DNA from 3 places in the Undibacterium sp. CY21W genome. Region 3 is predicted to be linked to each of the others. Evidence: predicted binding sites of a transcription regulator. Region 3 holds the regulator's gene; each other region holds the start of a gene.
The links. The regulator HrcA, encoded in region 3, represses chaperone genes, less so after heat shock. The targets are predictions, from matches to a motif close to TTAGCACTCNNNNNNNNNGAGTGCTAA.
Positions count from the first base shown of each region.

Region 1: a site for HrcA is predicted at 3,347-3,373, ahead of rpoH (RNA polymerase sigma factor RpoH). Genes of this name have one in related genera too.
Region 2: a site for HrcA is predicted at 2,533-2,559, ahead of groES (co-chaperone GroES). Genes of this name have one in related genera too.

Region 1 is NZ_JACOGE010000004.1:284,191-289,563, forward strand. Features, by position in the region: gene H8K29_RS11630 (heme A synthase) at 1-717, shown strand, start outside; gene cyoE (heme o synthase) at 723-1,607, shown strand; gene H8K29_RS11640 (SCO family protein) at 1,604-2,185, shown strand; gene rpoH (RNA polymerase sigma factor RpoH) at 2,385-3,275, opposite strand; gene H8K29_RS11650 (ABC transporter permease) at 3,565-4,479, opposite strand; gene H8K29_RS11655 (cell division ATP-binding protein FtsE) at 4,515-5,189, opposite strand; gene ftsY (signal recognition particle-docking protein FtsY) at 5,216-5,373, opposite strand, start outside.
Region 2 is NZ_JACOGE010000002.1:272,082-277,454, forward strand. Features, by position in the region: gene H8K29_RS05840 (putative bifunctional diguanylate cyclase/phosphodiesterase) at 1-1,599, opposite strand, end outside; gene groES (co-chaperone GroES) at 2,820-3,110, shown strand; gene groL (chaperonin GroEL) at 3,161-4,810, shown strand; gene H8K29_RS05855 (OPT family oligopeptide transporter) at 5,249-5,373, shown strand, end outside.
Region 3 is NZ_JACOGE010000002.1:608,342-613,714, forward strand. Features, by position in the region: gene dapB (4-hydroxy-tetrahydrodipicolinate reductase) at 1-184, opposite strand, end outside; gene H8K29_RS07370 (outer membrane protein assembly factor BamE) at 196-681, opposite strand; gene fur (ferric iron uptake transcriptional regulator) at 812-1,240, shown strand; gene H8K29_RS07380 (response regulator) at 1,305-1,688, opposite strand; gene hrcA (heat-inducible transcriptional repressor HrcA) at 1,701-2,720, opposite strand; gene H8K29_RS07390 (HAD family hydrolase) at 2,765-3,451, opposite strand; gene H8K29_RS07395 (NAD kinase) at 3,526-4,419, shown strand; gene recN (DNA repair protein RecN) at 4,573-5,373, shown strand, end outside.

The DNA of each region.
Region 1 (5,373 bases), on a different contig from region 3:
TGGCGACGACGCCATGCCACAGGCATCTCGCCGTGGCTGGCCAGCTTTTTGTTGGCATTTGTTTGTCTTCAGGGCGCATTCGGTGCTTGGACCGTCACACTCAAACTGCAACCCGTGATCGTGACTACGCATCTGCTACTGGGGATGGGCTTGCTGGCGCTACTATCGGCATCGCTCGAGCAGCATAGTCAGGCGCATGTCATTCAGACGGCGCAGGTATCCGGCTTGCGCTGGCCTGCGACTATTGCCTTAGTCTTACTCTTCATACAAATTGCATTGGGTGGCTGGGTTAGTACCAACTATGCAGCATTGGCTTGCCAAGATTATCCATTGTGTAACGGTGCGGTGGTACCGACAATGGATTTTGAACACGGATTCAGTTTGTGGCGGCAACTGGGGCAGACCGTGAGCGGCGATTATTTACCATTTACGGCCTTGGTTGCCATTCATTGGGTACACCGCAATTTCGCCCTGCTGGTCGCGGTTGTGGTTGCCGTGGTTGCGTGGCGCGCCATGCACTTACCCGGATTCGAACGTCTGGGTCGCCAACTCATGCTGGCGATTGCAGCGCAATTCCTGATCGGGGTTTCGACTGTCTTTTTTTCCTGGCCCTTATTGCTGGCGGTATTGCATAACGGTGGGGCGGCTACCTTAGTGTTATTGCTGACCATGTTAAACTACCGGGTCAGGCAGACGAAACTGATTGCCACACACTGATTGATATGACGACAATAAGCCTGACCTCCAACCGTTTTGCTCAATACTGGGCGCTGACCAAACCGCGCGTGACGCAACTGGCGGTGTTTTGTGCCGTCATCGGCATGTTTCTGGCCACGCCCGATTTACCCGACTGGCGTGTCGTGGTCGCCGCAACCATAGGCATCTGGCTGTTGGCGGGTGCCGCTTTTGCGGTGAATTGCCTGGTCGAGCGCGAGATCGATTCGCGTATGGCGCGTACCGCAAGGCGCGCCACAGCCGCCGGTGAAATCAGTGCATCCCAGACCTTATTGTTTTCAGGCGTGATCGGTGGCGCTGGTATGTGGGTGCTCTACACGCTGGTGAATCCGCTGACGATGTGGCTCACCTTTACCACCTTTGTCGGTTATGCCGTGGTGTACACCATTATTCTGAAGCCAGCGACGCCGCAGAATATTGTGATTGGCGGTTTGTCTGGCGCGATGCCTCCGGCACTCGGCTGGGCCGCGGTAGCAAACGATGTTCCTATGCAAGCGTGGTTGCTGGTGATGATTATTTTTGTCTGGACGCCGCCGCATTTCTGGGCGCTGGCGATGTACCGGCGCGATGACTACGCGCGCTCAGGTCTGCCTATGCTGCCGATTACGCATGGCCCCGAATTTACCCGTTTTCATATCTGGCTATATACCATCGCCTTGTTTGCCACAACGATGCTGCCGTATGCCGTGCAGATGAGCGGCCTGATTTATCTTGTCAGTGCTGTCATTCTCGGGGCGATTTTCCTCTGGTACGCATGGCGGATTTATCGCAATTACAATGATATTCTCGCCCGTAAAACATTCGCTTATTCGATCATTTATCTGTCGCTGCTGTTTGCGGCGCTGCTGGTTGATCATTACATACGACTATGAACTTACTCAAAAAATTATTCGCCTGCATTCTGATCGCAGGGCTGGCGGCTTGCGGCAAACCCGGAGAAAAATTCAATAATACCGACCTCACCGGGCTCGATTATGCGCAGGATTTTGCCCTCACCGATCACAATGGCAAAGCCCGTACGCTGAAGGATTTTCGTGGCAAGCTGGTGGTCATGTTCTTTGGTTACACCCAATGTCCTGATGTCTGCCCGACCACGATGGTGGAAATGGCGAATGTGATGCAGAAAATGGGGCCACAGGCAGATAAGGTGCAGGTCTTGTTCGTCACGATAGACCCAGAACGCGATACGCAGACGTTGATGGCGGCGTATGTGCCGAACTTTGACCCGCGCTTCCTCGGTTTGTATGGCGATGCCGCCGCGACGGCAAAAGTGGCAAAAGACTTCAAAGTGTATTACCAGAAAGTGGACGGAAAAACGCCGACCAGTTACACCATGGATCACACGGCGGGCAGCTATGTCTTTGACACCGAAGGCCGCATCCGTTTATTCCTGCGCCATGGACAAGGTGCGGAACCTATCGTTCACGATTTAAAGCTGTTACTGAAGTAATTTTGCTGAACAGGCTGGCGCGGGCATATAAAACGGCCTGCTGAGCCTTAAATATACTGGGGGGAGTATATTTAAACCCCCATTGTTTTCAAGGAGATCAGGTGCAAAATCACAGATACTCCCCCTTTTTATCGATTTTCAGGGAATAAACAATAAAAAAAGGCACTCCGCAGAGTGCCTTTTTTCATGTGCGGTGTGATCAGGAAAAGCTGACCAGCGCACCTTTCATTTTTTTCAGCGCCGCACTTTCAATCTGACGAATGCGTTCGGCTGAAACACCGTATTCATCTGCCAGTTCGTGCAGCGTCGCACCAGAGCCATCGTCATTTTTCAACCAGCGCGATTCGATAATGTGACGTGAACGCGCATCCAGTTTTGATAACGCCGATTCCAGCCCTTCGCTTTGCAAACGATCGTATTGGCGTGATTCCAGTACCTGCGTAGGCTCTTCTGATTCTGTTTTCAGATAAGCGATCGGTGCGAATTTATCGTCATCATCATCAGTCGGTGCATCCAGCGCGATATCGCGACCAGACAGACGCATTTCCATTTCGATCACTTCTTCGCGTTTCACATCGAGGGTCTTCGCCAGCGCATCAATTTGCTTAGGCGACATGGTTTCCAGACCTTCTTTGTGGCTGCGCAGATTGAAAAACAGTTTGCGTTGCGCTTTGGTCGTCGCAACTTTGACTAAACGCCAGTTTTTCAAAATGTACTCATGCATTTCGGCTTTAATCCAGTGCATCGCGTATGACACCAGACGTACGCCCTGATCAGGGTCAAAGCGTTTAACCGCCTTCATCAGGCCGATATTGCCTTCCTGGATCAGATCGGCGTGTGGCAAGCCATAGCCGAGGTAACCACGGGCAATGGATACAACCAGACGCAGATGCGACATCACCATCTGTTGCGCAGCGGACAGGTCATTATTGTCACGCAGGCGGGTCGCCAGATCGATTTCTTCTTCATGCGTCAGCATAGGCAGGCGATTGACCGCAGAAATATAAGCGTCAATATTGCCCAGCGTACCTGTAAAGCCGAGCGCCAGCGCTGTGCTGTCTGATGCTGGAATAAGTTGTCTTGAAGTCATTGTGTTGTTCCTCTCAATTACTGCAGTCCGAGCAAAAAAATAACTCTGAACAAACGTACTATTTCCTAATATTAGCACTCTCTTGAGAAGAGTGCTAATTCTCGTGAAAATGATGATTTCATCAAGATGAGGTCAGAGGTAAAAGCGGGTATTCCAGACCCTCGCCGAGTATTGTTGCCAGTGGTCGCCACTGGTAACCCAGCAGAAATTTCTGGAATCAGCTTTCTTACTCTGCTTTAACCAGGCGGTTAGAGCAGCGATTTTTGGGAAAGTTGCAAATCATTATGTATCAGTTTGTTCGCGCCAGTTGACGGCGGACGGACAGATAAGCGCCAGCCAACCCCAGTAACATGCTGACACCCAGCAACATCAGGCTGGGTAATATGCCCAGCGGTACCAGCCGGAATTCGGAGGCATACAGTTTGGCAAATTCCGCAATGGCCTGATTCAGTGGCTGCAGAGAGGCAGCAATGGCGGCCAGCGCCAGGCTTCCCGCCAGCAGCCCCAGCAGCGCGCCAGTGTAATAGTAGGGGCGATGAATGAAGCTGTTGGTCGCACCTAATAAACGGGTAACGGAAATCTCAGCCTGATGCGAAATGACTTGCAGACGGGTCGCATTAAACACGACCACAATTACGACTACGCCCAGTGTCGTTGCCAGAAACAGCAAACCTATCTGCAATATCTGCACAAGAGCCGCCAGTCGCTTGACCCAGGCTGAGTCAACCTGAACCACTTCAACATCGGGCAAGGCCTGCAGTTGTTCGACCAGTTTATCGAGTTTTGCTGCATCATTATTCGATAGCGAAAGCACGTAAGCATCCGGCAGGGGATTGCCGCCCAGTGTTGATAGCACTTCTGCCAGACTCGATGCATCCTGCATCGCCGCCAGTGCTTTTTCTTTCGGCGTAAAGCTCAGTTTGCCGCTGATGTTGCTGTCTTTCAGCAGGCGCTTGATAGGTACTGACAATGCAGTTGCATTTTCACGCGCGGTGTCGGTCGTCAGAAAAATACTGATTTCCGGTTCTATCGATAACTGTGAAGAGATAGGGCGGATATTTTCAATCAGCGTGAGTCCGGCAATCGGCAGCGCCAGCGCGATGGCGACCACCAGCACATTGAAGATGAAATTTCCGGTGCCGGCGCGCAAGTGGGTGAATGCGCTTTTCAGTGCAAACAGATGTTCACGAAACCAGATGGTCATAGGGATTTCCTTGAAGGCGTAATAGCAGACGGAAGTCAGGCGGCAGCGCCTGTTGTCCATGAATCCGAGATTTGTCCATTGCTCAGATAGATCACGCGGTCGGCCTGATCCAGGAATTGCTCATCGTGACTGGATATGATGCAAGTGACGCCGGCGCTCTGGAATGCTTTCAATGCGCTCAGCACTTTGTTCGCATTGTCTCTGTCCAGAAAAGCGGTAGGTTCGTCAGCCAGAATAATTTTGGGGCGATTCACGATGGCGCGCGCAATCGCAACACGCTGCTGTTCACCACCGGAAAGCTCCAGCGGCAAGGCATTGGCTTTATCCAGCAATCCGACTTTTTCCAGTGCGACGCAGGCACGTGATTCTGCTTCACCCGAAGTAGCGCCGGTCACAATCAGTGGCAGCATGACGTTGTCGAGAACGCTGCGGTCGGTCAGTAATTTCTGATCCTGCAAAATTAATCCGAGCTTGCGGCGCAAATACGGCAGGCTGCCGGTTTTGAGTTTGCTGACATCCTGACCATTAACGATGACATGGCCGCTGGTCGGCTTTTCTATGCCTGCGATCATTTTTAATAAAGTCGATTTTCCGGCACCAGAGGGGCCCGCCAGAAAAATGAGTTCTCCATCCTGGATGGTCAGAGAGATATCGCGCAAAGCGTAGGCATCACGCGAATATTGTTTAGTGACGTTATCGAATTCGATCATGATCGTTGCACTGACTGTCTGTGATTTTAATTAAACAAGGCGTCGACGAATTCCTGCGCGTTGAATGGTTGCAGATCCTCGATCTGCTCACCGATGCCAATGAAATAGACTGGTATCGGGCGTGTCTTCGCAATTGCAGCCAGAACGCCGCCTTTTGCTGTGCCATCTAATTTGGTGATGATCA
Region 2 (5,373 bases), 340 kb from region 3:
TAAAGCTTCTACCTTATCAATTCTGCCCGTTTTCGCATTCGCGACCGGTTGATATAAAAGATAGAGTTCATCGGAAGAAATAGCGCTGCGCAACGCGGTATCGATGACCGCCTCCCGCGCATGAGAAATCATGCTGGAAGAAAAAAAGCGCAGTTGATTCCGCCCCGCTTTTTTTCCGTCATACATCGCGATATAGGCATGCTGAATAACGGAGTCGGTATCGGTACCATGTTCAGGAATACATGTAACGCCAATACTTGCCGAGAACTGTATATTTTGCTGCAACAAAGGTATTCCGCTGGTCAGTATCTGAAACAGATCGCCGCCGCAGAGGGCTGCTGTTTGTGCTGCGGAACCGGGCTCCAGACCATACATCGCAATTGCAAACTCGTCGCCGCCGAAACGGGCGGCCAGGCTGTTATCTGGTAACGCGCGCTGTAATCGCCCCCCGATTTCCCGCAGCAACTGTTCACCGGCGAGGTGCCCGAAGGAATCATTGATTCGTTTAAACCTGTCGATGTCCACCAGTAACACGACGCACTCTTGCCCCTTTTCCTGCGATTGAGCGATCACCCGCGCCAGCTCCTGGGAAAAGCCATGACGATTGAAGAGCCCAGTCAGATCATCGTAGTGCGCAGCCTTGTGCAGTATCGCCTCTTTTTGTTTACGCTCGCTGATATCCATCATCTGCACCATGCAGTAAGGACGCCCACGTTCATAATAGGGCGAGGAAATCAGCTCTAAGGGCACCTGTCCTTTGTCTGGCAGCAGAACGACAATATTCTCGACCAAAGGATAATTGCCGGCCGCAGCGGCGAATCGTTTGAAATAGCTCTTGACCGCATGAGCATCCAGCCCGTTCACGTGGTTCACCACGGGCGAGCCGGCCATGCCTTTCGTTGAGGAATATCCAAGCAAACGCGCGCCGCGTTCGTTAATGACATGAATGATGCCATCCATGTTCAGAATCAACAGGCCATTACTCAGACAATCAATGGTACTGGCGTAACGTTCACGTATTTTTTCGAGTACCGCATAAATCAGACAAAGGGTTGACGATGTTTTGACGATTAATCCAAACATGAACCAGACGTCCAAACGGTCGGGGATCAGGTTCAGCACCGTGAGTAAATTGTAGCCACCGCGAATGATTAAAATCATCCCCAAAAGACGAAAGTGACGCTGCATGCACAATACACGGATGCCGGACCACAAAATCACGGTGCCAAGCAACATCTTCGTTGTTGCCTCTCTCATGGCTGGCACGTTGAAAAAAAACAGCGTGAGAAGAAGACAAAAAAGTGCAGATGCAGCCGCGATAGGCATGACATGCTTACGGCGCAGATTGCCGATGAAATATTCGGTGCCTGCCCAGAATCCGCTGATACTGATGGTCAGCAAACCGGCAGAAAGCAAAGGATTCAGCTGTTGCGGCAATTGCTGAAATGCCAGCCCACTGCCACAGGTAATGCCAGCCTGACCTGCGGCCCAGAACAGCGCATGCCAGTCATCGCGCTCATGTAGCCACGGCAGAATCATGGTGATGATCAGAATGACATCGACCACCAGTGAAAAAATAATAAATGTCTGAGTATCCACGTCTCTCTGTGCATTTCATTGTAGTAAGCAGCAATTGATAGAACGTAAAACCGGTCTTGTTACCACAAGAAATATCCGAACTGTGTTTGATCAGAAAATGAGCTTTCTGAATTTTCCCGGCGCATGTTCGTGCATTGAAGGCTCTTGCCCTCATATTGTCAGAAGTCAACCGGAAAATGAAGCTGGCGAGCGGAAAAGCCTGATATTAAAAACTGCCTTAGTTTCAAAGCGTGCGTATTTCAAAGCGTTCGTATACTAGACAATTAATTTCCATGCAGCAACATTTCACGATTCGCATTACTCATGTTGACGTCGCCTTTGACGCATTTTCATGCACATGCCTATCCACATTCCAGACGCTGGTTGCAGCCAAAACTACGGCATACACCGATAGCACCAGCCCATCATACACTGACAGATCACGCCGCGCCCTCTAAGGCAGTTTTTATCGTTCGCGAACGCAACAACACCCGAAGCCATCACATCGGCCGCGACACAGCAAGCCTGCATCGGCAAACGGCATGGTAAAGAAAAAGCGAAAATCCGCATACTCCCCCCTGTTTTTGGCAAAACACCCCAAATCTCATCAGAAACATTGGGCTTGTATACATACTCCGGGGAGTATATTTTCCGGGTTTTGAGGGCATCGAACACGCCTGAGACTGCCGACACCGCCGGGCACAAAAATACATCGCGCCCATCTGCTTAAAGTGGTCAGTACGTGAAGAACGGAAAATTAAGATATGCAGCAAGTTTGCCGCGAGAATGCGCCTGCCCTAATCGCCTATCAGACAGTTTGCGAGAACTTGCCGGGCTTGTTATGTGGACGTTGAAAATGATAACCAGCCAAAAGCGTCGCTAAGCCTCTGATTTTTAAAATAAAACTGCTTTTTCAACATTCTTCCTTGAAAAAACCTGACCTCGTCCATACAATTAGCACTCCACACAAGAGAGTGCTAACAATGTTAAAATCGACTGGTTTCAGCATTGCAGGCAACTTAGCCGCTGTTAGCGTGGTGGCTCTTGTGCAGCACATGTATGTGTGAAGTAAAGGGCTTGAAAGTGGCGAACACTGACACCATCTACGGCGCACATTTTTGTTTGTTTGCTGATGGGACTTATGCAAATCAGGTGATGCTTCAATGTCATTCTGTCTGAATTTGTGATAAGCCCCGTTTTACTTCGGTAGTTTTACTTTTGTAATTATTTTAGGAGTTAATATGAATCTTCGTCCCCTGCACGATCGCATTATCGTCAAACGTCTGGATCAAGAAACAAAAACTGCATCCGGTATCGTTCTGCCAGACGCAGCAGCTGAAAAACCAGATCAAGGTGAAGTATTGGCCGTTGGCGCTGGCAAGCAGTTGGATAACGGTTCGATCCGCGCACTGGAAGTGAAAGTCGGCGACCGCGTTTTGTTCGGCAAATACTCTGGCCAGGCTGTCAAAGTTGACGGCAACGAAGTGCTGGTCATGCGTGAAGAAGATATCTTCGCGATCGTACAGAAGTAATTCTTTCCCTGTAGCACTATAGAAATCCACAAGATTCTGGAGAAAATAACATGGCAGCTAAACAAGTAATTTTTGGCGATGACGCACGTGCGAAAATCGTTAATGGCGTAAATATTCTGGCAAATGCAGTAAAAGTCACTCTGGGCCCTAAAGGCCGTAACGTTGTTCTGGAACGCTCTTTCGGCGCGCCTACAGTAACTAAAGACGGCGTTTCTGTTGCTAAAGAAATCGAACTGAAAGACAAGCTGGAAAACATGGGCGCGCAGCTCGTGAAAGAAGTAGCTTCACGCACTTCCGACAACGCTGGTGACGGCACAACGACAGCGACAGTGTTGGCACAAGCCATCGTTCGCGAAGGTTTCAAATACGTTGCAGCGGGTTTCAACCCAACAGACCTGAAACGCGGTATCGACAAAGCAGTAACCGCTTTGGTTGCTGAAGTCAAAACACTGTCCCGCCCAACGACAACGAATAAAGAAATCGCTCAGGTTGGTTCTATCTCTGCTAACTCTGACGCTGACATCGGCGACATCATTGCAAACGCAATGGACAAAGTGGGCAAAGAAGGCGTGATCACTGTTGAAGATGGCAAATCCCTCAACAACGAACTCGACATCGTTGAAGGTATGCAGTTTGACCGTGGCTACCTGTCACCATACTTCATCAATAACCCAGAAAAACAATCCGTTATTCTGGAAAACCCATTCATCCTGTTGTTCGACAAAAAAATCTCGAACATCCGTGATCTGCTCCCAGTATTGGAACAAGTGGCTAAATCTGGCCGCCCATTGTTGATCATCGCTGAAGATGTTGATGGTGAAGCACTGGCAACTCTGGTGGTTAACAACATCCGTGGCATCCTGAAAACTGCTGCTGTAAAAGCGCCGGGCTTTGGTGATCGTCGTAAAGCGATGTTGGAAGATATCGCTATCCTGACTGGTGGTAACGTGATCGCTGAAGAAGTCGGTCTGACACTGGAAAAAGCAACTCTGACAGATCTGGGTCAGGCGAAACGTGTAGAAATCGGTAAAGAAAACACGACAGTGATTGACGGCGCTGGTCAGGCTATCGCTATCGAAGCACGCGTAAAACAAATCCGCGCGCAAATCGAAGAAGCAACTTCTGACTACGACCGTGAAAAACTGCAAGAACGCGTTGCCAAACTGGCAGGCGGCGTTGCTGTGATCAAAGTCGGTGCTGCAACTGAAGTTGAAATGAAAGAGAAAAAAGCCCGCGTTGAAGATGCTCTGCACGCAACTCGTGCTGCAGTAGAAGAAGGCGTCGTTCCTGGCGGTGGCGTTGCTCTGTTGCGCGCTCGTGCAGCAGCTGGCGTGATCAAAGGCGACAATGCAGATCAAGAAGCTGGTATCAAGCTGGTGTTGAAAGCAATCGAAGCACCATTGCGTGAAATCGTTGCAAATGCCGGTGGCGAACCATCTGTTGTGGTCAACGCGATCATCAACGGCTCTGGCAACTACGGTTTCAATGCTGCTAATGACACTTACGGCGACATGATTGAAATGGGTATTCTGGATCCAGCAAAAGTAACACGCTCCGCATTGCAAAATGCAGCGTCTGTTGCTGGCCTGATCCTGACTACTGACGCTCTGGTTGCTGAATTGGCTGAAGACAAACCAGCTGGTGGCATGGGCGACATGGGTGGTATGGGCGGCATGGGTGGTATGGGCGGCATGATGTAATACCGCTTGCTGCTCAGTTTGAGCTGCATACTAAAAAGCTCTGCAATTATTTTGCAGAGCTTTTTTCATTTCAGCGTGCAGCATATTTGTGGGGAAAATAAATAACCAGAATTTCCTTCTTCGTTGCGAATGTCAATTCTGCTTTCGGTACTGCTTTCATTCCCTCTTCCTTTCACTCGTCTCCCCCGCCAACTTCCTGCTGCTGATACCTCTGGCATCCGCTCTGCTGCGTTACGTCAAGAATCACCGTGAAGGCAATCTACGTTCAACGATATTTGTCGTCACACATCTTGACAGCAAGATTGATGACTCAGATACTGCGGCATCTGAAAAATTATTTTCATTATTTCGACATCAGCGTTGATAAAACTGGCAAATACCTATGCCCGTCATCTGCACGCTGATGCGGTTGGTATCCTATTTCATCCCGGAGACATAATGGCGCTGCAACAATTATCTGAAGAGCAGGTACGCACCTGGACCCGAGCTCAGAAAGACGAGTGGTGGTTCAAGAATATTTATCGTGGCGACATGCCGCAGCTGACGTTCCGTTCAGCACTGAC
Region 3 (5,373 bases):
CAGACTCAATCAACACACCGGCAGGTTTGCCCAGAAATACGCCAGCGTCGGTACCTATTGCCGGGGAACCGGCAACATCCAACGCACCGGCCAGCACCATGTCGTCTGCGTTGCTGATAGCTTCAATCAGCATTTTCCCCATGCGGCCGGAAGCGCCCGCCACCGCTACTTTTAATGCAGTCATACCAGCTTTCTTTATTTTTTATCTTTTTTCTTCGGCGTGCCGTCGAGATCATTCAGCGACTCAACTTTATCTAAGCCCAGCGCCGACTCGGTAATCCTTGCCAGATATTCTTTTTCCGTTGGCAGACTACCGCCTTCAAATTTAGAAACCGTATTGTTTTTAAAATGAATGGTGACCTGACTGACTACCTGTTCGCCATTCGGCTTAGTCAGGCGGAAAGGATAATCCCAGCGGTCTTCGTGGAACATATCGGTCAACAAAGCGGTACCGAGCACAAAACGGACTTGCTCACGCGTCATCCCTTCTTTGATCTGCGCCATCATTTCCTGAGAAACGAAGTTACCTTGCTGAACGGTAATACGATATGGGGAAATATAGCCCAGGAATTTACTCACCCCTGTCGGTGCGTATATTTGCGTACCGGCCGTTGCTGACACAGCTTTGTCCGCCACTGGCGGTTTCGATGCGCAAGCTGATACGCCCAGTAATAATGTCATGCCTGCAAGCCGGATGGCTTTACCTTGAACAGATTTTGAAAACAACAATCGCATAGGTACCCTCAGTAATTGAGCAACATGCCCTAAAACCCGATATCATAAAGCAGATAGCCCTCTTTTGACCGAAAACATGACAAACAGCACTCCAAATCTGAAAGCCAGCGGACTTAAAGCAACCTTGCCACGCCTGAAAATCCTCGAAATTTTCCAAAGTAGTAAGGTTCGCCATCTGACTGCAGAAGACGTCTATAAAATACTTTTGAATGAAAATATGGATGTCGGTCTGGCAACTGTCTACCGCGTTCTGACACAATTTGAACAGGCAGGCCTGCTGCACAGGAATCATTTTGAAACTGGCAAAGCTATTTTTGAATTAAACGAAGGCTCACACCATGATCATCTGGTCTGCCTCGATTGCGGTCGTGTTGAAGAGTTTTTTGATGCGGAAATTGAACAGCGCCAGCATACCATCGCTCTGGAGCGCGGCTTTAAAATCGCAGAACATTCACTCGCCATCTACGGTAGTTGCACGAAAGAGAACTGCGAGCACAAAAATTAAGTATCAACGTGCTCATACCAATGAGCATTGAAGCGCTTGTAACCGGATGCGTGAGTGTGTTGGGTTATTTTTTTATTTTTGCAGCGACACCAGCAACGGTATCGATAATTTTCTGCGCATTAAATGGCTTCAGAATAATGCCATGTATGCCTGATTTCACCGCTTCCGACAAAATGTCCTTATCGTGACTCGCTGTCACCAGCAATATTCTGGTATCAGGCAACATATCTTTAAGTTTTGGCAGCACGTCAAGACCACTGACTTTGGGCATCACCACATCCAGCATAATCACGTCCGGCCGTAGTTTGAGCGCCATATCCAGCCCGGTTCCACCGTCTGTCGCCTCACCTGCAACCGTGTATCCCTCGTTGCGCAACACGACACGTAACACTTCGCGGGTAATATCGTTGTCGTCGATGAGTAATATGGAAATATTTTTATTTAACATCGCATGTCTCTTTTACTGACTCAAGGCGTTAGAAAGTAATTTCGCCGTAATATCGACTATCGGTATCACTCTTTCATACGCCATCCGCGTCGGACCGATCACACCCAGGGTGCCGACAATCTTACCGTTAACCTCATACGGCGCAGTGACAACGCTCATCTCATCCATCGGCAACAACTGCGATTCCCCACCGATAAAAATCTGCACCCCCGTCGCTTTACACGATACATCCAGCAATTGCATCAGACTGCTCTTTTGCTCGAACATGTCGAACAGCTTACGCAGTGATGTCATATTGGACGATAAATCCTGCACATTCAGCAAATTGGTTTTTCCTGAAATAACCATTTCATCACTTTGCTCAGACAAGGCATCACTGCCCGCTTCGACAGCGGCTTGCATCAGACTAGTCATATCTGTTTGCAACTGCCGTAATTCGCTATTAATACCGAGGCGTGCATCTTCAAAAGCATGTCCGCTGAAATTCTGATTCAGATAATTAGCTGCCTGTGACAACTGCGCCGGGCTGTAATCAATATCCGTCAGGAGCAAGCGGTTATGCACTTCTCCGGTCGGCGCCACAACTACCAGCAAAATGCGTTTTTCCGACAGCCGCAAAAATTCGACCTGCTGAAAAATGGATTCGGTTTTCGGCGTCATAACAACACCGGCAAATTGCGACAACGAGGATAATATCTGTGCGGCATTCGCAATGATTTTTTGCGGGGGTTGAGATAACAAACCCGATTGCAGCCGGGATTCCAGCCCCAGTTCACTGATTTCCTGCACCGTCAGTAATTTATCAACAAATACGCGATAACCTTTGGGAGTGGGAACGCGGCCAGCCGACGTATGCGGGCTGGCAACCAAGCCCATCTCCTCCAGATCAGCCATCACATTACGGATAGTCGCCGGCGACAGATCAAGGCCGGAAATTTTTGAGAGAGCACGCGAACCTACAGGCTGACCATCGGCAATGTAGCGTTCTACGAGGGCTTTTAAAAGAGTTTGAGCGCGAGTGTCTAGTAGCATCTGTTCATTTTATGCGACTGAAGCAAACATGAACATAGAAAACTTCATAACCATTTTGTCAAATCATGTAAATTTTTAAATTCCGCATCAGGCTGAATATGTTGATGGCGGTCATCCTTGATCTCCAGACTATGCCGGTTCATCCATGCACCACGCAATCCTGCCTGTTGCGCGCCTTGCACGTCGAGCAATAAATCATCGCCGACATATAAGGCTTCGTGCGGTTTTACGCCCAGTGCTTCACAGGCGGCGAGAAATATGCGCGGATCAGGTTTTGCGCAACCAAACTCACGTGCCGCAATCGATGTACGGAAATGTGAAGCAAGGCCAATTTCACACAGATCAGCAAAGCCATTTGAGACCGAACCCAACAGAACCCGCTGCGACAATACCTTTAGCGCTGGAACGACATCATCATACAAACTCACCTGATTGCGGGCATCGGCAAATACCGCCATGGCCTGATCGGCCTTCGCGACAGGCACATCATGTTCTGCGAATATCTGGCTAAGCAAGGTATGTCGCAAGACCCACAGGTCGTATTGAAAACGGGGATCGGTTGGTACCAGCTTATTGCGACGTTGCCGCATTGATTCGACGGAATAATTCGCTGCCACTGCTGGCACATGTTCCTGCATCCACTGATACAAGCTCGCTTCCGCATGTTGAATCACCGGCGCAACCGGCCACAAGGTATCGTCTAAATCCAGCAATACAGCTTTAATTGTCATAAATAGCAGTCAGTTGATTCATTTCTACGCTAATTATGGTCTAATCTGACGAATCACGTCACCACTCTTTTTTTATGACTGTCCCTTCAAAAACGATTGCACTTGTTGGTAAATTTAATGCTCCCGGTATAGCAGAATCAATGAGTGAACTCGCCAGCTTTCTTGACCGCGCAGGCAATACGGTTGTGATCGAAGCTGAAACGGCGCAATACATAGAATTACCGGGGTTTCAGGCCATGTCAGTCGCGGACATAGGAAAACATGCAAATGCCGCGATTGTGGTCGGCGGCGACGGTACGATGCTCGGTATCGCCCGGCAACTGGCGCAATACCATATCCCACTGATAGGCATTAATCAGGGGCGGCTCGGTTTCATTACAGATATCCCGCTCGATCGTATGATTCCGGTGATTGCTGAGATGCTGGAAGGCAAATACGTCTCTGAACGGCGCAGCCTGCTGCAGGCTATCGTTGTCCGTGAAGGACATCAGATCTTCAGCGGTCTCGCCTTTAACGACATTGTAGTGTCACGTGGGACCGGTTCCGGCATGGTCGAGCTCAGTGTCGAAGTCGATTCGCATTTCATGTATAACCAGCGCTCGGATGGGTTGATTGTCTCCACCCCGACTGGCTCCACTGCGTATTCTCTCTCAGCAGGCGGGCCGCTGCTGCACCCCAGCCTGAGCGGCATCGTCATGGTGCCAATCGCACCGCATGCTTTATCGAATCGCCCTATCGTCCTGCCGGAAAGCAGTGAAATCGTGATCGAAATCGTTGCCGGACGCGACATCAGCGTCAACTTTGACATGCAAACCTTTGCCAGCCTGTTGCGTCAGGATCGCATCGTCGTCAAACGTTCCAACCACACGGTGACTTTCCTGCATCCTCAGGACTGGAATTATTACCATACGCTGCGGGAAAAACTGCACTGGAACGAATACCCTACCGTGGAAGGCGCGCTGAATTAATGGCAAACGGCTCTCCGCTGAATTGGGGGATGCGAGACACTGCTTATAGGGTTACTTATTGCTAAAATAGCTTTGCTAATCCAGTCTGAATTTTTTCCTTTTTTCATTTCGTTTTTTTATTTCGTTTTTTTATTTTTAACTACTCCTGCTCCTATGCTGCGCACGCTTGCCATTCGTGATTTTGTCATTGTTGATGTTCTTGAACTGGAATTTTCATCCGGCTTCAGTGTCCTGACGGGTGAAACCGGCGCAGGTAAGTCGATACTGATCGATGCACTGACACTGGCACTCGGTGGACGTGGGGATGCGAGCATGGTGCGCGAATCTGCCGCGAAAGCAGATATCTCTGCCGAATTTTCGGTCTCGGATAATGTCCAGCAATGGCTGCTGGAAAATGAATTCAGCGATCCTGAGCAACAGTTGATTCTGCGCCGCACGATCGATAATGCTGGACGCTCGAAGGCCTGGATCAACGGCATCACAGCCACCGCGACGCAATTACGCGAACTGGGTGATCTGCTGGTCGATATCCACGGGCAACACGCGCATCAGTCTTTACTCAAAGCAGAAGCACAACGCTCACTGCTGGATATGCAAGGCGGCTTACAAGAGAACGCCGCAGAAGTTGCAACGCGTTACAAAGCCTGGCGCAATCTGAGCCGGCAACGCGAAGAATTTGAAACCAACGCCAAGAATGTCTTGCAAGAGCGCGAGCGTCTTGAATGGCAGGTAGGTGAACTCGACAAATTGCAAATCAAAGCAGGCGAATGGGAAAACATCAGTCAGGAACACAGCCGTCTGGCACATGCAGCAAGCCTGCTTGATGGCGCGCAAGAAGCGGCAGCACTGATTTCGGATTCAGAACATCCAGTGCTATCGCAACTGACTGCCGTACAACAAAAATTACTCAAGCTGCTGGATTACGATGCCGCGCTGAAACCGGTGACTGAAGCG